One region of the Herbaspirillum sp. 1130 genome, then DNA from elsewhere that is predicted to be linked to it. Evidence: predicted binding sites of a transcription regulator. Region 1 holds the regulator's gene; each other region holds the start of a gene.
What was found. Region 1 encodes sigma-54, which starts transcription at its own class of promoters, with help from an activator protein. Its sites were predicted from a motif close to TGGCANGNAANCTGCTTT; they were not measured.
Positions count from the first base shown of each region.

Region 2: JOD78_RS23185 (nitrate regulatory protein) is a predicted target of sigma-54. The motif match lies at 2,717-2,734, and genes of this name have one in related genera.
Region 3: JOD78_RS26390 (TorF family putative porin) is a predicted target of sigma-54. The motif match lies at 3,890-3,907, and genes of this name have one in related genera.

Region 1 is NZ_JAFICQ010000008.1:108,065-114,475, forward strand. Features, by position in the region: gene lptC (LPS export ABC transporter periplasmic protein LptC) at 1-151, shown strand, start outside; gene lptA (lipopolysaccharide transport periplasmic protein LptA) at 203-829, shown strand; gene lptB (LPS export ABC transporter ATP-binding protein) at 832-1,575, shown strand; gene JOD78_RS27320 (RNA polymerase factor sigma-54) at 1,714-3,204, shown strand; gene raiA (ribosome-associated translation inhibitor RaiA) at 3,357-3,719, shown strand; gene JOD78_RS27330 (hypothetical protein) at 3,782-3,928, opposite strand; gene grxD (Grx4 family monothiol glutaredoxin) at 4,090-4,401, shown strand; gene JOD78_RS27340 (UbiX family flavin prenyltransferase) at 4,424-5,026, shown strand; gene JOD78_RS27345 (SDR family oxidoreductase) at 5,113-5,871, opposite strand; gene mdeB (alpha-ketoglutarate dehydrogenase) at 6,033-6,411, opposite strand, start outside.
Region 2 is NZ_JAFICQ010000005.1:375,874-382,284, reverse strand. Features, by position in the region: gene JOD78_RS23200 (GNAT family N-acetyltransferase) at 1-85, shown strand, start outside; gene JOD78_RS23195 (alpha/beta hydrolase) at 393-1,514, shown strand; gene JOD78_RS28095 (YitT family protein) at 1,982-2,332, shown strand; gene JOD78_RS28090 (YitT family protein) at 2,320-2,658, shown strand; gene JOD78_RS23185 (nitrate regulatory protein) at 2,774-4,033, shown strand; gene atzF (allophanate hydrolase) at 4,058-5,473, opposite strand; gene uca (urea carboxylase) at 5,470-6,411, opposite strand, start outside.
Region 3 is NZ_JAFICQ010000007.1:184,201-190,611, forward strand. Features, by position in the region: gene JOD78_RS26365 (CDP-alcohol phosphatidyltransferase family protein) at 1-566, opposite strand, end outside; gene JOD78_RS26370 (LysE family translocator) at 884-1,513, opposite strand; gene JOD78_RS26375 (YifB family Mg chelatase-like AAA ATPase) at 1,672-3,195, opposite strand; gene JOD78_RS26380 (accessory factor UbiK family protein) at 3,269-3,514, opposite strand; gene JOD78_RS26385 (hypothetical protein) at 3,573-3,803, opposite strand; gene JOD78_RS26390 (TorF family putative porin) at 3,970-4,752, shown strand; gene JOD78_RS26395 (P-II family nitrogen regulator) at 4,765-5,103, shown strand; gene amt (ammonium transporter) at 5,119-6,411, shown strand, end outside.

The DNA.
Region 1 (6,411 bases):
TGAAATCGTCAAGACCGACAAGCCGGTGGCCATGACCATGGGCACCACGCGCCTGAACGGCGTGGGCATGGTGGCCAACAATGCGACCCAGGTGGTGCAGCTGTTCGGCAATGTCCGCGGCTATTACGAGCCCACTCCGAAGAAACGCTAAGCCGGATGACTCCGGGATAAAAACGCCAAGAACCGATCAGACAGGAACCCAATGAAACGCTCATTCTTACTGCCGATGCTGATGCTGGCTGCCGTGTGCGGCGTGGCCAACGCCGAGAAGGCGGACTCCACCAAGCCGACCAACATCGAGGCAGACCAGATGGTCTACGATGACGTGCGCCAGGTGAAGACCTTTACCGGCAACGTGGTCATGACCCGCGGCACGCTGATCATCAAGGCCGGCCGCGTGGTATTGACGACCGACCAGTACGGTTATGAAAATGCGGTGCTGTATGCGGCCCCGGGCGCGCTGGCCAACTTCCGCCAGAAGCGTGACGGCGGTCCCAACCTGTGGATCGAAGGCCAGGCCGAGCGCATCGAGTATTCGGAGCAGACCGAAATCTCCAAGCTGTTCCAGCGCGCGCACATCCAGCGCATGGACGGCGATCGCATCACCGATGAAGTCAACGGCGAATTCATCTCCTATGACAGCCGCGCCGAATTCTATTCCGTGAACAACACCGCCACCGGCGAGAGCAAGCCGGGCGCAGGCCGCATCACTGCGGTGATCCAGCCCAAGAATCCGCCGCCGGCAGGCAGCACCGCGCCGGCCCAGCCCGCGGGCAAGAACAACGCTGCGCAGCCTGCAACGCGTCGCGACAGCGGAAAGGACCAGTGACAATGATAGCCAGCTCGCTGGTCGTTCGCGGCCTGAAGAAAAGTTATGGCGCGCGCCAGGTGGTGCGCGATGTCTCGATGGAATTGCGCAGCGGCGAGGTGGTCGGCCTGCTCGGCCCGAATGGTGCCGGCAAGACCACTTCGTTCTACATGATCGTGGGGCTGGTGCCCTCCGATGGTGGCGAGATCGACCTCGATGGCGCGTCCATTTCGCGCATGCCGATCCACAAGCGTGCCACCATGGGCTTGTCCTACCTGCCGCAGGAAGCGTCGGTATTCCGCAAGCTGACGGTGGAAGACAATATCCGCGCCGTGCTGGAACTGCGCCAGGAAGAGGGCAAGCCGCTCTCGCGCGATGAAATCGAAGGCCGCCTCAACAACCTGCTGCACGAACTGCAGATCGAGAAGCTGCGCGAAAGCCAGGCGCTGTCGCTCTCGGGCGGTGAACGCCGGCGCGTCGAGATCGCCCGCGCACTGGCCACCGATCCGCGCTTCGTGCTGCTGGATGAACCGTTCGCCGGTATCGACCCGATTGCCGTGATCGAGATCCAGCGCATCGTGCGCTTCCTGAAGGAACGCGGCATCGGCGTGCTGATCACCGACCACAACGTGCGCGAAACGCTGGGCATCTGTGATCGCGCCTACATCATCAACCAGGGCACGGTGCTGGCCAGCGGCAATCCGGAAGAGATCATCGCCAACGAGTCGGTGCGCCGCGTGTATCTGGGCGAGCATTTCCGCATGTAAGCGGTGCAGTCGGCTTGCCCGATACGCTTGAAGAAATACAGAGTGCACATCACGTAATACGCAACAAGCAATACGCAATACGCAATACGCAACGACCGGCAGAGCAACCAGCGGGCCACGCCGCTTTCAGAAAGACAGATGAAACAGTCGCTCCAGTTACGTACCTCGCAGCACCTCGCATTGACGCCGCAACTGCAGCAGTCGATCAGACTGTTGCAACTGTCGACGCTGGAACTGCACCAGGAACTGGAACAGATCCTCTCCGATAATCCCCTGCTGGAACGCCTCGACGACGCGCTCGACAATTCGGTACGTCTGCTGGCCGATGGCGCGGTCTCCAGTTCGCCCTCCAGCGGCGTTGCCGAAACCAGTCACGAAGGCAGCGGCGAAGCGGCCCCGGCCGCCAGCGATGGCGATTCCAGCTTCGACTACCAGGACAACGCGCCGGAAGCCGGTGTCACGGGGGATGCCGACTGGAGCTTCGACGACGTCGCGCGCAGCGGCAAGTCGCCAGACGATGATGATGCCCGCCCGCAACTCGAAGCGCACGAACTGACCCTGCGCGAACACCTGCTGGAACAGATCCGCGTGACCGCACGCACCCTGCGTGATCGTGCGCTGCTGGAACTGCTCACCGATGCGCTGGACGAGAGCGGCTATCTGGAAGAGCCGCTGGAAGACATCCACGCGCGCCTGCCCGAAGAGCTGGGCATCGACATGGAAGAGCTGTCGATTTCGCTCAAGCTGCTGCAGAGCCTGGACCCGGCGGGTGTCGGTGCGCGCAGTGCCGGCGAATGCCTGGCCCTGCAGATCCGCCGCCTGCCCAAGATTCCCTTCGTGACGCGCAAGCTGGCGCTGAGGATCGTGGAGGATTACCTGCCGCTGTTTGCCCAGCGCGATTTCAACAAGATCAAGAAGGCACTGGATTGCGATGACGAAGACCTGCGTGAAGCGCAGGCCGTGATCCGCCAGTGCCGTCCGCATCCGGGTGCGGAATTCGCGCGTGATGCCTCGGACTATGTGGTGCCGGACGTGATTGTCAAGCAGACAAAGAACGGCTGGCAGGTCATGCTCAACCATGAGGTCATGCCCAAGCTGCGCGTCAATGCGATGTATGCCAGTGCATTGAAGCAAGCCAAGGGAGAAGGTTCGCTGTCGTCGCAGTTGCAGGAAGCCAAGTGGCTCATCAAGAACATGCGGCAACGTTTCGATACAATTTTGCGCGTCGCGCAGGCTATTGTGGAACGTCAAAGAAACTTCTTTTCACATGGGGCAGTGGCCATGCGCCCCCTTGTGCTGCGTGAAATTGCTGATACACTGGGTCTACACGAGAGCACCATCTCTCGCGTGACGACTCAGAAATACATGCTCACTCCGCATGGAATGTTTGAGTTGAAATACTTCTTCGGTAGCCATGTCGCGACTGAAACCGGAGGTGAAGCTTCCTCCACCGCGATACGGGCGCTGATCAAACAGTTGATAGGAGCCGAGAACCCGCAGACCCCATTATCCGATAGCAAGATTGCGGATATGCTGGCAGAACAAGGCATGGTGGTCGCGCGACGCACAGTCGCCAAATACCGCGAAGTGTTGAAGATTCCGCCGGTCAATCTCCGCAAGTCCCTCTGAGTTTTTCCTCAGTTTTTCTGCAGTACCGTTGCTGTGTTCAGGCAAGCATCCTACTGATGCCCGCGCCATCCGACACGAAGACCGTGCCCGTGGTACAGCTGCAGCAGGATCGATTGCACGAACCTCCAGTGACTTCACGATAGGAGTCTTGTATGAATCTGACCATCAGTGGACACCACCTCGAACTGACCCCCGCCATCCGGGAATACGTGCAAAGCAAGCTCTCGCGTATCAAGCGCCATTTCGACAACGTGATCGACGTCAGCGTGATCCTGAGCGTAGATAAACTCACAGAAAAGGAAAAGCGCCAAAAAGCGGAAATCAACGTCCACATCAAGGGGAAGGATCTACATGCGGAAAGCATCGCACACGACCTCTACGCTGCCATTGACACGCTGATCGACAAGCTCGATCGCCAGGTCATCAAGCACAAGGACAAGTTGCAGGAGCATCACTCCATGGCCAAGCGCCTGCCGGACGAAACGCCGGAGGATGCGGTGGCCGGAGCGGCATAAGCCAGGACACCCTCGGCAAGCTGCCTCGCAGCCGCAAGGCTGCTGAGAAAGCCAGCCGGATTTCATGAGGAAGGGGCGCGCAAGCGCCCTTTTTCATTTCCGGCCGCCGAACTGGCCAAGCCTGTGGAAAAGATATAAATCATTGCGTAAAGCAACTTTTCCACCGCCGCTGCTGACGATGAGGCAAGGGACGGCTTGAATGTCTTCACGGCACCCTCATCTTCAACACAAGAATTTGCATACGATATAAATAATTTCCTCGATGCAATTTTTTGCCCGTTCAGACAGGCCACCCGCATGCAGGCGATTTCAACGCGCCCGCCGGCTTTTCCCTATAATGTCGGGCAATCCCATTTTTAAAGGCACAGCCATGAGCGACGTCCAATCCTGGATCAAAGAAACCGTGACCCAAAACCCCGTGGTGCTGTTCATGAAGGGCACTGCACAGTTCCCCCAATGCGGCTTTTCCGGCAAGGCCATCCAGCTGCTGAAGGCCAGCGGTGCCGAGAACATCGTCACCGTCAACGTGCTGGAAAGCCCGGACGTGCGCCAGGGCATCAAGGAATACTCGAACTGGCCGACCATTCCCCAGCTGTACGTGAAGGGCGAATTCGTCGGCGGCTCCGACATCATGACCGAGATGTACGAGTCCGGCGAACTGCAGACCCTGATCAAGGGCTGAGTTTTACTTGCCTGACTGACTCATGAGCAGTTCTTCCAGCCAGCCGCGCCAGCGCCTGATCGTTGCGATCACCGGTGCCACCGGTGCCATCTATGGCGTGCGGCTGCTGGAGCATCTGCGCAAGCATGGCCAGGTGGAAACGCACCTGATGGTGTCCGAAGCTGGCGTGCTCAATCTGCACCAGGAACTGGACATGCGGCGCAAGGATGTGGAAGCGCTGGCCGATGTGGTGCACAACGTGCGCGATGTCGGCGCCTGCATCGCCAGCGGCTCGTTCGCCTCCACCGGCATGGTGGTGGCGCCCTGTTCGATGAAGACCCTGGCCGCCGTAGCGCATGGACTGTCCGACAACCTCATCACCCGCGCTGCGGATGTGGTCCTGAAAGAACGCCGCCGGCTGGTGCTGATGGTGCGCGAGACCCCGTTCAATCTGGCCCATCTGCGCAACATGACATCCGTCACCGAAATGGGCGGCGTGATCTTCCCGCCCCTGCCCGGCTTCTACCAGCGCCCTGCTTCCATGGAAGAGATGGTGGACCACACGCTGGGACGCGTACTGGACATGTTCGGGATTTCCATGCAGTTGACGCCGGAGTGGCAGGGCATGAAGGGCGGCACAGAGTGATGCGCTAGCCTTTATTACGTTCGTGCAAAAAAATGGCCGCAGCTCATCACTGCGGCCATTTCTTCATCTGGCGAATATAAACCGGCTCACCCCCGCCCGATATACGGCATCTTGGTCGCCATCACCGTCATGAACTGCACATTGGCCTCCAGCGGCAGGCTGTCCATGTAGAGGATGGCACGGGCCACGTGTTCGGCATCCATGGTCGGCTCGACCTTGGTCGAGCCATCAGCCTGCAGCGTGCCCTTCTTCATGAGCGTAGTCATGTCGGTGGACGCATTGCCGATATCGATCTGCCCGCAGGCGATGTCATAGGCGCGGCCATCGAGCGAGGTGGCCTTGGTCAGCCCCGTGATGGCGTGCTTGGTGGCGGTATAGGAGGCCGAGAACGGGCGCGGTGCATGCGCCGAGATCGAGCCGTTGTTGATGATGCGCCCGCCGCGCGGCGACTGATCCTTCATGATGCGGAAGGCTTCTTGCGTGCAGAGGAAAACGCCGGTCAGGTTGATGTCCACCGCCGCCTTCCACTGCTCCACGCTCAGTTCTTCCAGCGACACCGGCGGCGCAAAGATGCCGGCATTGTTGAAGAGCAGGTCCAGCCGTCCGAAACGCTCGCGGGTCCTGGCGAAGAGCTGCTTCACCGAGGCCGGATCGGTCACGTCGGCCGCCACCACCAGCGCGTTGGCACCATGTTCGCCGGCCAGCTTGACGGTCTCTTCCAGCGCATCCTGGCGGCGTCCGGCCAGGGCGACGCCATAGCCTTCGCGCAGCAGCGCGAGGGTGATCTGCCGGCCGATGCCGGAACCTGCGCCGGTCACCAGCGCGATACGTTTGGGTGCAGCCATCGTGTGTACTCCTCACTCACTGTAGGTCATGGACGATGCGCATCACGGAGCCATAAAAAAACCGCCCGTGATGCACGGGCGGTTTCACTATAGCAAACACGGCGGCGGGCCAGATGAGAGATTTTCAATCCGGCTGGCCACCGTTCATCTATCGCTCCACTTCATACCGAGGACGACAAGGGCTTGTTCGTATCGATACCCAATGTACGCGCTGCTTCTTCAAGCCGCGCACGTTCATCGCCCCATACTTCACACAAGGCCGTATAGGCAATCCAGCGCGCATCGATCTCGAAGAAGTCCCGCAAATTCACCCGCGTATCACTGCGGCCAAACCCGTCCGTCCCCAGCGTCACATAGGGTGCCGGCACGAAGGCGCGAATGCTCTCGGGCAAGGTACGGATGTAATCGCTGACCGCAATCACGGGCGCCACACTGCCCTGCAATTGCGCTGTGACATAGGGCTGGCCATCGCTGCCCGACAAGCGCTGTGCGCGTTGTGCCGCCACGCCATCCCGCGCCAGTTCGGTATAGCTGGTCACG
Region 2 (6,411 bases), on a different contig from region 1:
CCATCTCTTCGATGCCAGCCACGGAATGATGATGGATTACTACGGCGCAGGCCGGCATGCCAAGGTGTGGAGCATGGCGCTCTGAACAGCGCACGCATGGCCACTCCGATGGGGTGGTCGTCACAGCTGCAGGCGAACACACACCTCTATCCATTAGCCAGGCTAATAAGGTAATTAAGCATTGATTAGCTAGTCAGTCCTGCGGTCCCCTGACAGACTTTGTTCTGTCCCGGAGAGGTTCCCCCCTGACCGCCCGGGGCACATCACGGCGCATGGTCCGTATCCACCAGGACGACAGCCGCCGAGCCTCTGCCCGGCGGCTGGTGGGTTGCGCGCCGATATGAACTTCCTTTCCCCCTTGGCGTCCCGGGGGGCCATTGACCGGAAATGCAATGAACGAACCGACCCAATCCGCAGAAAACCCGCTCCGTCCGGAGCCGTCCACCGTGAGCCGCCGCGGCATGCTCAAGGCAGCTGGCGCCGGCCTTGCCGCCCTGGGAACCACCTTCATGACCACTGCCAACGCCCAATCCAGGCAAACTACTGCGCTGCCGTTCAGCGCTGACGGCACCCTGTGGGACAAAACCTTCGCGCGCAGCGACAAGGTCGAGCACCGCAAGGTCAGCTTCCGCAACCGCTACGGGATCGTGCTCGCAGGCGATCTCTATGAACCGAAAAACATCAGCGGGCGCATCGCCGCCATCGTGGTGAGCGGGCCATTCGGCGCCGTCAAGGAGCAATCCTCCGGACTGTACGCCCAGACCATGGCCGAACGCGGCTTCGTCACGCTGGCCTTCGATCCCTCTTTCACCGGCGAGAGCGGCGGCGAGCCGCGCAATGTCGCCTCGCCCGACATCAATACCGAAGACTTCAGCGCCGCCGTCGACTTCATCGGCCTGCTGCCCCATGTCGATCGCCAGCGTATCGGCATGATCGGCGTCTGCGGCTGGGGTGGCATGGCCCTCAATGCGGCCGCTGTAGACAAGCGCGTCAAGGCGGTGGTTGCCAGCACCATGTACGACATGACACGCGTGCTCTCGCGCGGCTACAACGACAGCGTCACGCTGGCCCAGCGCACGGAGCTGCTGGAGCAGCTCGGCCAGCAACGCTGGAAGGATGCCGAGCGCGGCACGCCGGAACATGGTCCGGTCATGAACCAGCTCAAGGGCGGCGAGCCGCCATTCCTGGTGCAGTATCACGACTACTACCGCACCCCGCGCGGCTTCCATCCGCGCTCGGTGAATTCGAATGCCTCGTGGACCAGGACCATGCCGCTGTCCTTCATGAACATGCCCATCCTCAGCTACATCAAGGAAATCTCTCCGCGCCCGCTGTTGCTGATCCATGGCGAGAAGGCACACTCGCGCTACTTCAGCGAAACCGCCTTCGCCGCCGCCGCCGAGCCCAAGGAACTGGTGATCATCCCGGGGGCCGTGCATGTGGACCTGTACGACCGTGTCGACCTGATTCCCTTCGACAAGCTGACCAGCTTCTTCCGCACGCACCTGGCCTAGCCGCTGCAGGCGATCAGGGGTGCCACATCAGTGCCCTGATCGCTTTCTCCCTCCTTCTTCGGGCCACGCAGAGTGCGCTGGCCCGATCCACGTTGCCTGTGCGGTGAGACTCATGCGCCCGATCGATGAACGCAAGTGGATTGATCTGTAGCGCAGATGAATGCCAACGCGCCAAAGACCCGTCACCTTCCCTCCTGCGGCCAATTCCTTGCACCAGCAAGGTGAATCCTGCTGCCTTGCTGTTCTTTTTTGCATTGGCACATTTCCTGCTAGCCGAGAAGTGTTGCAGCAGCGCCGCGCCGCCTCATCCGGCGGTCGCCGCACTGCAACAAATCCTTTACCATGCGCACCTGCGGCGGCTGTCGGCGATTGAAGGCAGCTGCACACTGATGACTGGGTCAGCTTACCCGCCGGCCTGGCCATTGACGTGACGCGTTCGTTATCCACGATTGATGATTGGTATTGCCATGACGACTTCCACTGCGGATTCCTCGCCCTCCTCGCCGATTGCCTCCGCGCCTGCTGCGCGCGCAACGCCTCCTGCCACCCCGGCCGTGCGCCACAGCTGGATCGACAACCTGCAGGGCCAGCTCTTCGGGGTGGTGATGATCGCCTTCGGCATGTCCATGCTGCACAGCCTGGGCCTGATCATCGGCCAGATCGCCGGCGTGGCCTTCCTGGTGACCTATGCCACCGGGATCAGCTTCGGCATGGCCTTTACCCTCATCAACCTGCCCTTCTACCTGCTGGCCGCCCTGCGCATGGGGCGGCCTTCACCTGGCGCACGCTGGCGGCCGTCACCGCCGTGTCGGTCCTGACCAACGTGGCTGGCAACTACATCAGCTACAGCCACCTCGATCCCGCCGTAGGTGCCGTGCTGGCCGGCCTGTGCGTGGGCATTGGCCTGATCGGCCTGTTCCGCCACCAGGCCAGCTGCGGCGGCATGAGCATCCTGGCTACCTATGTGCAAGAGCGCACCGGCTTCAAGGCCGGCTGGCTGCTCATGGGTTTCGACCTGGCGCTGTTTGCGACGGCGGCGCTGTTCCTGCCGATGGATCGCGTGTGCTATTCGCTGGTCGGCGCCATCACGATGAACCTGTTCGTGGCGTGGAATCATCGCTACGAGTGGTATATCGCCCGCTAGCGCTGGCAGGGGAAGCGCCGGGCGGGGCGATTCCATTACAATCCGGGACATCCATGCATCGCACGAATCTTGCTCGCGATGCGGCCAGCCATTGTGATTCTTAGCCCTGCCCGCCATGAGCCAAGTCCTGAACTACCTGATCACCGCCCGCCGCTGCGAAGCGGAAGAACTGCAACGCCTGGCACACACCTGCCAGCTGGTACTGACCGTGGGCAAGCTCATCCATTGCCTGCAGCAGGAACGCGGCCTCTCCAACATCTATCTCGGTTCGCGCGGCGAGCGGGATGCGCAGGCCTGGCGGGAGCGCGTGGCCGCCAGCCAGGCGGCCCAGTGCGAGTTCGACACCTGGCTCGGCTCCACCGTCCCCGACAACGCCCTCTCCAACGGCGCTCGCCTCTACACCCGCATCGCCTTCGCCCTGCATGCGCTGGACGGGCTGCCCAAGCTGCGCGCCGATGTGGCCGCACTGGCCTGCACCCCGGCGGCCAGCTACGAGCGTTTCAAGACCGTAGTGGGTGCCTTGCTGGCGCTGGTATTCGAAGCCGCTGACGTGGCGGTGGATCCGCAGATTTCGCGGTTGCTGGTGGCGCTGTTCAACCTGATGCAAGGCAAGGAATTTGCCGGCCGCGAACGGGCCGCCGGAGCTGCCGCCTTCGTCACGGGCAAGATCACGCGCGAACAGGAACAGACCATCGAGACCCAGATCGAGATGCAGGAACAGGCCCTGCGCCGTTTCGAATCCTTCGCCGAAGGCTTCCGCAATGAATGGAGCGCCATGCAGGCCACGCTGCCACTGGCCGATCTGGAACGCCTGCGCCGCAAGCTGCTCACCGCCCACGGCCGGCCGCTGGATCCCGAGCTGGCCGATGCCTGGTATCAGTGCTGCTCCACCCGCATGGATGGCCTGCATCGGGTCGAGATCCATCTCGCGCAATACGTGCAGTCGCAATGCCAGGACAAGATCCGCGAATTGCAGAAGGACCTGGACCATCAGGGCCAGTTCTTCACGCAGGCCGATGACCGTGATCCGCTGGCCTCGCTGACGGCCTTCGCCTCCGGCCTGGATGGCCAGCCGTTGCCGGACGGCTCGCTGAGCGCGGGCGTGGGCCCGCACCTGACCCAATCCATCGTCGACATCCTGCGCACCCAGTCCGAACGCCTGCAGAACCTGACCCAGGAACTGGCCACCGTGCGCGAGAGCCTGGAAGAACGCAAGCTCATCGAACGCGCCAAGGGCGTGCTGATGATGAAGCAGGGTCTCAACGAAGAGGCCGCCTATCGCCTGCTGCGCAAGCATGCGATGAACCAGAACCGGCGCATTGCCGAAGTGGCGCAGGCGATCCTGTCGCTGACCGAGATCCTGCCGGACGCCTGATCCGGCGTCCCTGCCCTCGCTCTTTCAAGCAGCCAGCAGCCGGCTTTCGATGTGACGCTGCCCGGCCAGCGGCCTCCCATGGGCGCGCTGCAGGGCATCGGCCACACCCAGCAGCCTCTGGTCGCTGAAGGCCGGACCGAATACCGTGATGCCCCAGGGCAGGCCGTTCTTCATGAAATTCATGGGCGTGGCCACTGCGGCGTAATCCAGCATGTTCATGAAGTTGGTGTACCAGCCCAGGTCCGAATTGCGCTGCACCGGCTGCTCGCGCAATTCTTCCAGCGTCACCGGGCGCGGATAGGCCGGCGTCACCACGCAATCGACGGTGGCCAGGATGCGGTCGCATTCGGCCTTCAGTTGCTGCAGGCGATATTGCGCGCGGAAGGTATCGACGGCACTGAACTGCGGCGCCTTGCGCAGCACGTCGCGAATCACCGGCAGGATTTCCTGAGGCTGTTCCTGCAGCAGTGCCTCGATGGTGCTGTAGCGTTCTGCTACCCACGGCCCTTCGTAGAGCAGACGCGCTGCCTCCAGGAAGGGAGTGAAATCGATGGTCACGGGCACGCCGCCGATGGCCTCCATCTGCTCCAGCGCCTCCACGAACAGGACCGGACTCTCGCTGCAGCCGAGGAATTCCAGCTGGCGCGGCACCCCCACGCGCAAGCCTTTGCGCGGTGGCTGGAAGGCCGCTGCATCGTTCTGCGGCAGGTTGGCGCGGCTGTATTCATCGCGCTCATCGGGCTGCATGGCCTGCGTGCAAAGCGCCAGCAGGTGGCTGGCCTCGGCCGCCGTGGCAGTGAAGAAGGTCACGCAATCCAGCGTGCGGCAGGCGGGGACCACGCCGGCGGTGGAGAGCAAACCCTTGGTCGCCTTCAACCCGACCAGATTGTTCAGGGCGGCGGGAACGCGGCCACTGCCGGCGGTATCGGTGCCCAGTGCAAAACTGCTCAAGCCCAATGCCACCGCCAGCGACGAGCCGGAGGATGAACCGCCGGAAGGATAATCCGGATGCACGCTGTTGCGGCAAGCGCCATAGGGCGAACGCGTGCCGTTGAGGCCGGTGGCGAACTGATCCAGATTGCATTTGCCCACGGGGATCGCGCCCAGTGCGATGAGCTGCGCCACCAGCGTGGCGCTCTCGCGCGGCACGTAGCTGAAGGCCGGACAGGCGGCCGTAGTGGGGATGCCGGCCAGGTCGATGTTGTCCTTGATCGAGAACGGCACGCCATACAGGGGCAGGCTGTGCGGGGATTGCCCTTCCAGTGCCTGCAGGTAGGGCTCGGTTTCCTCCTCGCTCAACAGGTGGATGTAGAGCCGGTATTGCGGGTTGAGCGCGATGGCACTCTCACGCAGGCGGCCGATCACGGCGCGCGGCGACAGGCTGCCATCACGATAGGCCGCCGTGAGCGCATCGATGCGCAGGTCAAAGGAATGGATCATGCGGCCTCCTCTTCAGTGTTTTCCATGACCAGCACGCACTGTCCCGCGCGCACCGGACTACCCGGCTGCACCCGCACTTCGGCGACGATGCCCGCTTCAGGCGCGGTGATGTTGATTTCCATCTTCATCGACTCCAGGATCATCAGCAGCTCACCCTGCGCCACACGCTGGCCGGGGCTGACCTTGACCTGCCACAGGTTGCCGGCAATCGGTGCATCCACTGACAATTGGCCCGCCTGCAGCGGCTGGTGATCTTGCACGATGGCGCTGCTCTCCTCGCTCTCGTAGTTGGCCTGGCCGCAGGCGATCCAGCGCTGGCGTTCGGCATCGAAGGCGGCCTGCTGGTGCTGGCGGAAGGCGGCAATCCCCTCGGCTTCGCGCTGCAGGAAATCCTGATAGTCCGCCAGGTTCAGCTGGGTTTCTTCGATGCCGACCTCGAAGCGGCCCAGCGGAAAATCGCGGCGGATGGTCTGCAATTCTTCGGCCGTGACCGGATAGAAACGAATCTGGTCAAAGAAGCGCAGCAACCACGGCTTGCCCCGGAAGGCGGCGACCTCGCGATAGCGGTTCCACATCTGCAGCGTGCGGCCCACGAACTGGTAGCCGCCCGGCCCTTCCATGCCATAGATACACATGTAGGCGCCGCCGATGCCCACCGAATTCTCGGCAGTCCAGGTGCGCGCCGGGTTGTACTTGGTGGTGACCAGGCGATGGCGCGGGTCCAGCGGAGTCGCCACCGGTGCGCCCAGGTAGACGTCGCCCAATCCCATGACCAGGTAGCTGGCATCGAAGACCGTCTCGCGTACCGCGCCGATGTCCTTGAGGTCGTTGATGCGGCGGATGAATTCCAGATTGCTCGGGCACCAGGGTGCATCCTTGCGCACCGTGGTCATGTATTTCTCGATGGCGAGCTGGCAGGCCGGATCGTCCCAGGACAA
Region 3 (6,411 bases), on a different contig from region 1:
TTGAGGAGGATGGCGGCGACAGCCAGCGGCAGCACCCAGAAGATCCAGCCCGGGAGGCTGCCGGCCAGTCCCAGCCACAAGCCCAGCGCGCCGAACAGGAAGGCGCGGTCGCTCTTGCCCATGGGGCCGTCGTACTGGCGCGGCGCACCGACCATGGGGCCGAGCGCCCCGGTCATCTCCGACACCGCCGACAGGAAGATCACTCCGCCCACGCTGGCCCAGCCAAATGGGGCCACCAGCGCAAAGGGCAGGTACAGGGCGGCATCGGAGACGACGTCGGTCAGCTCGTTGAGATAGGCCCCCAGCGCCGACTGCTGGCCGAATTCACGCGCCAGCATGCCATCCACGGCATTGAAGGCCATGCGCAGGAACATCCACAGCGGCAGCAGCAGGAACAGCGCCGGCCGCTGCGGCCCGGCCACGAACAGCAGCGCGCCCAGTGCCAGCGAGACCAGCATGGCCAGCACGGTGACCGCATTGGCCGTCACGCCGGCCTCGGCCAGGGCACGCACCATCGGCCGCAAGAGTGCCTGAAAGCGGGGTTTGAGTTGATAGATGCTGATCATGCGGCACCTGCCGCACGGTCGTCGGGGAGGGAAGAGGGCATGGGGGATCGTCCTTGTTGTCGATTCTGATTTGTTATTTGTTGTATCGGGCGAAGCTCACCTTAGGCAACGCAATGACGATTTCTGTTCCCGGCTTATGCGAGCAGAAGTTGAATCCGAGGGAATGAAAAGGGGGAGTTCTCGTCGCCGTTCGAGGCTTGCGTTGACTGAATGTCATCGGCTTTGGCGCCTTTGCGCAGGCAGGCGAGGGAGAAGGCGACGTAACGATGCGCTCCCGGTGAGCGCATCGTTACGTCGGGAAGTGAGGCGGGGGAGGGTCAGCGGCGCTGGATCAGCATATGGACGGCCAGTCCGGCCAGCACGCTGCCCATCAGCCAGCGCTGCAGGCGTTGCCAGTGTGGACGGCCAGCCAGCAGGGCCGAGATGGAAGCCGCAGAGAAGGTGATCACGGCGTTCATGCTGACGCCGACCACGATCTGCGTCAGGCCCAGGGCGAAGGACTGGAGCAGTACGCTGCCGTGCTCGGGCTGGATGAATTGCGGTAGCAGCGACAGATACATCACGGCGATCTTGGGATTGAGCAGGCTGGTCAGCAGACCCATGCTGAAGAGTTTGCGGGGGCTGTCCGGGGGCGGGGTGCGCAGGGCAAACGGCGATCGGCCGCCTGGCTTGAGGGCTTGCCAGGCCAGGTAGAGCAGGTAGAGCGCTCCCGCCAGGCGCAGCGCGTCGTAGGCCAGCGGCAGGGTCATCAGCAGGGCGCTGATGCCCAGCGCGGTACAGAGCATGTAGAACACCAGCCCCAGCGCGATTCCGGCCAGCGAGATCAACCCGGCCTTGCGGCCCTGGCAGACCGAACGCGAGACCAGATAAAGCATGTTGGGGCCGGGGGTGAGCACCATGCCCAGGCAGAGGGCGGCGAAGGCCAGCAGGGTGGAGACAGTGGGCATGGCGATGATCCTCTTTCGGTCGGCAGGTGGGGGCGGCAGTCGATGCCGTGTGAATTGCAAGGCTAAAGCCCGGCCGGCCGAGGGAGAAGATACAGACGGTCCTCTTGCATGGCGCAACAGGGGAACGCTCTTGTCTGCCGGGACAGATCCGTTGCCGCTCAATTACCGGCCAGCATCCGCCGGTATTGCACTGCCTCGGCCACATGCGCCTGTGTGATTACATCGGACTCCGCCAGATCGGCGATGGTGCGCGCCAGTTTCAGCACCCGGTGATAGGCCCGCGCCGACCAGTTCAGCCGCAGCATGGCGGCTTGCAGCAGTTGGGCCGCCGCCACATCGTGCTGGCAGTGCCGGTCGATTTCGCTACCCCCCAGCTGGCTGTTGGGTTTGCCCTGGCGCTGGCGCTGTCGTTCAAACGCGCGCGCGACCCGTTCCGCGATGGCGGCGCTGGTTTCACCCGGCTGCTGGACGGCCAGTTCGGCGGGGCTCAGGGCGTTGACGTGCAGTTGCATGTCGATGCGGTCCAGCAGCGGGCCGGACAAGCGCGCCTGGTAGCGCTTGACCAGTTCCGGCGTGCAGCGGCAGCGGCCTTGGCTGTCGCCATACTGTCCGCACGGACAGGGATTCATGGCCGCGATCAACTGGAATCGTGCCGGGAATTGCGCCTGCCGCGCCGCCCGCGAGATCACGATGTGGCCGGACTCCATCGGCTGGCGCAGCACATCCAGCACGCTGCGGGGATATTCGGCGATCTCGTCCAGGAACAGGACCCCATGATGTGCCAGCGAGATTTCACCCGGCCTGGGCGAACTGCCGCCGCCGACCAGTGCCACGGCGGAGGCGGTGTGGTGCGGCGCCCGATAAGGCCGCTGCCGCCAGCGCGCGATGTCGAAACTGCCGCTCAAGGATTGCACTGCGGCGGATTCCAGCGCTTCGTCCTGCGTCATCGGCGGCAGGATCCCGGGAAAGCGGGTCGCCAGCATCGACTTGCCGGCACCGGGCGGGCCGACCAGCAGCAGGCTGTGCTGGCCCGCCGCGGCCACTTCCATGGCGCGCCGCGCCTGCAATTGCCCCTTGATATCGCTGAAATCCGGATAGGCCGCCCGCTTGCCGACCGGCTGCGGATGGTGCCGCTGCAGCCGGGCGGCGGGATCGCGCGTGCTGAAGTGGGTGCAGACCTCTAGCAAGGAGGTCGCCGGGAGGATTTGCGCCTCGGGCAGCAGTGCGGCTTCGTCGGCATTGGCGGCCGGCAGGATGAAGCTGCGCCGGTGGCCATCCTGCTGCTGCTCGCGCTGCATGGCGCAGGTCATGGCCAGCGCGCCGCGAATGGGCAGCAGCTGGCCCGACAGCGACAGTTCGCCGGCATATTCGTGGTCGTCCAGACGATCCGCAGGCATCTGTTCGGAGGCGGCGAGGATGCCCAGGGCGATGGGCAGGTCGAAGCGACCGGAGTCCTTGGGCAGGTCGGCGGGGGCCAGGTTGACGGTAATGCGGCGGGCGGGGAATTCAAACCGGGCGTTTTGCAGCGCCGCCCGGACGCGGTCCTTGGCTTCCTTCACCTCGGCCTCGGGGAGTCCGACGATGGTGAAGGCCGGCAAGCCATTGGCCAGATGCACCTCGACCGTCACTGGCGGGGCGCTCATGCCGGCCAGGGCGCGGCTGCGCAAGACTGCCAGGCTCATCGCGATGAACCCGGCAGCTGGTCAGCAGAAAGAAGGGAAGGGGGAGGGAAAGAGAAAAGTGTCCGGGCCAGGGTCATGGATTCTGTTTTTGCTGAGCCTCAAGCTCGGCAACACGCGCTTCCAGCGCCTCCAGGCGGGCACGGGTCTTGGCCAGTACCTGGGCCTGGACGTCGAATTCCTCGCGCGTGACCAGGTCCAGTTTGGCAAAACCCTGACTCAGCATGGCCTTGACGTTCTTCTCGATGTCCTTGGCCGGAGAGTTCTCGATCGCCTTGTTGATCTTGGATTGCAGGTCTTCAAAAAATGGGGGCTTGTCCATGTCGGATCTCCTTGGCAGATAGCTGTACTGCAAGTTTAGCGGTTTCCCGCCCATCCTCCTACCGGGATGTCCCGCTGAGACCGCATTTTTGCCAACAGGTGCCGGCTAGCGCTTCAAAACGGGCAGAAAACGCGCTGAAATGCAGTGAATTTTCCTGCAGGAAATGCTCCGACTTGGTGATCTTTGCTTCGCCCGCCACCCGCGCACCAAAATGTGTTCGCCGCGTTTGATGCAGGATTAATAAAAAACCATCAATATCGCACCAGCAGCGTGCATTTGGGTGGCGCATGCACTATTTTGAAGCTGATCTCGAAAAAAATCGTTGCAAATCTCTGGTTTCACGCAAAAAGACAAGTCTGCCTTGCCGAACGGACATGGCACGGCTCCTGCTAATGAGTCTGGGCAAAGACAAAAAAACCGACTTTATTGTTAAAACATAAACCAGAGGGAAAGTCATGAAGAAACTGATTCTTGCAACAGCCATCGCCGCATCCTTCGTTTCTACCGTGGCCCGCGCAGAAGACGCCAAGCCGGACAATGAACTGAGCTTCAACGCTGCCGTGGTGAGCGACTACCGCTATCGTGGCCTGACCCAGACCCGCTTTGATCCGGCCCTGCAGGTTGGCGCTGACTACACGCACAACCCGACCGGCCTCTACGCCGGGACCTGGCTGACCAACATCAAGTGGATCAAGGACGCGGGCACCCTGACCGGTACCGACACCAAGGGTGACGTCGAGTGGGACATCTACGGCGGCAAGCGCGGCGACATCGGCGGCGGCTTCACCTATGACGTCGGCGGCCTGTACTACTACTACCCGGGCAACACCCTGGCCAACAGCGGTGCCAAGAACGCCAACACCTTCGAACTGTATGGCCAGGTCGGCTACGGTCCGGCTTACTTCAAGTATTCGCAATCGCTGACCAACCTGTTCGGCGCCGTCAACAGCAAGTACAGCCAGTACTTCGACCTGGGTGCCAACATCGAGACCTACTACGGCGTGATGCTGGGTCTGCACGTCGGTCACCAGAGCGTGCGCGGCAACCCCAACGACTTCAGCTACACCGACTGGAAGATCGGCCTGTCCAAGACCTTCGACGAGGCAGCCGGCATCACCCTGGGCCTGGCCTACGTCGGTACCGACCTGAAGGACGGCGTGACCACCACCCCGGCATCGGATGGCGCCAAGAACGTCGGCAAGAACGGCTTCGTCTTCTCCATCAGCAAAACTTTCTAACAAGAGGTTCGTATGAAACTGATCACTGCGATCATCAAACCGTTCAAGCTGGATGAGGTGCGTGAAGCCCTCTCGGCCATCGGTGTGCAAGGCATCACCGTGACTGAAGTCAAGGGCTTCGGTCGTCAGAAAGGCCATACCGAGCTGTATCGCGGTGCCGAGTATGTGGTGGATTTCCTGCCCAAGACCAAGATCGAGGCCGCCGTGGACGACGCCATCGTCGAACGCGCCCTGGAAGCCATCGAGACCGCCGCCCGCACCGGCAAGATCGGCGACGGCAAGATCTTCGTCCAGGACTTGCTGGACGTGATCCGTATCCGTACCGGCGAGACCGGTAAAGACGCTCTGTAAAAAAGGGGAATTCTAATGAGCATGAAGAAAATGTTTTCCGGCGCGCTCGCCATTGGCGCGCTGTTGTTGGCGGTAGGTTTTACCGCTCCGGCCCAGGCGCAGGACGCGCCCAAGCCTGAAGCTGCAGCGGCCACCGCCGCTGCCCCGGCCGCTGCCGCTCCGGCTGCGCCCAAGGCTGAAGCAGCTGCCCCGGCTGCCGCTGCCCCTGCAGCGCCGGCCGCGGCCGCTGCTGCTCCGGCTCCGGTCCCCAACAAGGGCGACACTGCCTGGATGCTGGTGTGTACCGCTTTCGTCATCCTGATGACCCTGCCGGGCCTGGGCCTGTTCTACGGCGGCCTGGTGCGCAGCAAGAACATGCTGTCGGTGCTGATGCAGTGCTTCATGATCTTCTCGTTGATCTACATCCTGTGGTTCGTCTACGGCTACAGCATCGCGTTCACCGAGGGCAGCGCCTTCTTCGGCGGCTTTGATCGCCTGTTCCTGCACGGCCTGACCGGTGACTCCAACACCGCTACCTTCAGCAAGGGCGTGGTCATTCCGGAACTGGTCTTTGTCGCCTTCCAGGGTGCCTTTGCCGCCATCACCGTGGCGCTGATCATCGGTGCCTTCGCCGAGCGCGTGAAGTTCTCCGCCGTGATCCTGTTCTCGATCCTGTGGTTCACCTTCTCCTACCTGCCGATGGCCCACATGGTCTGGTTCTGGCCGGGTCCGGACGCCTTCACCGATACCGCCGCCGCCGAAAAGGCGACCGCCATCTCGGGCTGGCTGTTCCAGAAGGGCGCGCTGGATTACGCTGGTGGCACCGTGGTGCACATCAATGCCGCCATCGCCGGCCTGGTGGGTTCCTACGTGATCGGCAAGCGTATCGGTTTCGGCAAGGAAGCCTTCAAGCCGCATAGCCTGACCCTGACCATGGTCGGTGCCTCGCTGCTGTGGTTCGGCTGGTTCGGCTTCAACGCCGGCTCCGGTCTGGAAGCCAACGGCACTGCTGCCCTGGCCTTCGTCAACACCATCCTGGCCACTGCTGCCGCGGTCCTGTCCTGGAGCTTCGGCGAATGGATCGGCAAGGGCAAGCCCTCCATGCTGGGTGCTGCTTCGGGTGCCGTCGCCGGTCTGGTGGCGATCACCCCGGCGGCCGGCTTCGTGGGCGTCATCGGTGCCGTGGTCATGGGTCTGCTGGCCGGCCTGCTGTGCCTGTGGGGCGTGAGCGGCCTGAAGAAGATCCTGGGTTCGGACGATGCACTGGACGTCTTCGGCGTGCACGGCGTGGGCGGCATCCTGGGTGCCATCCTGACCGGCGTGTTCGCA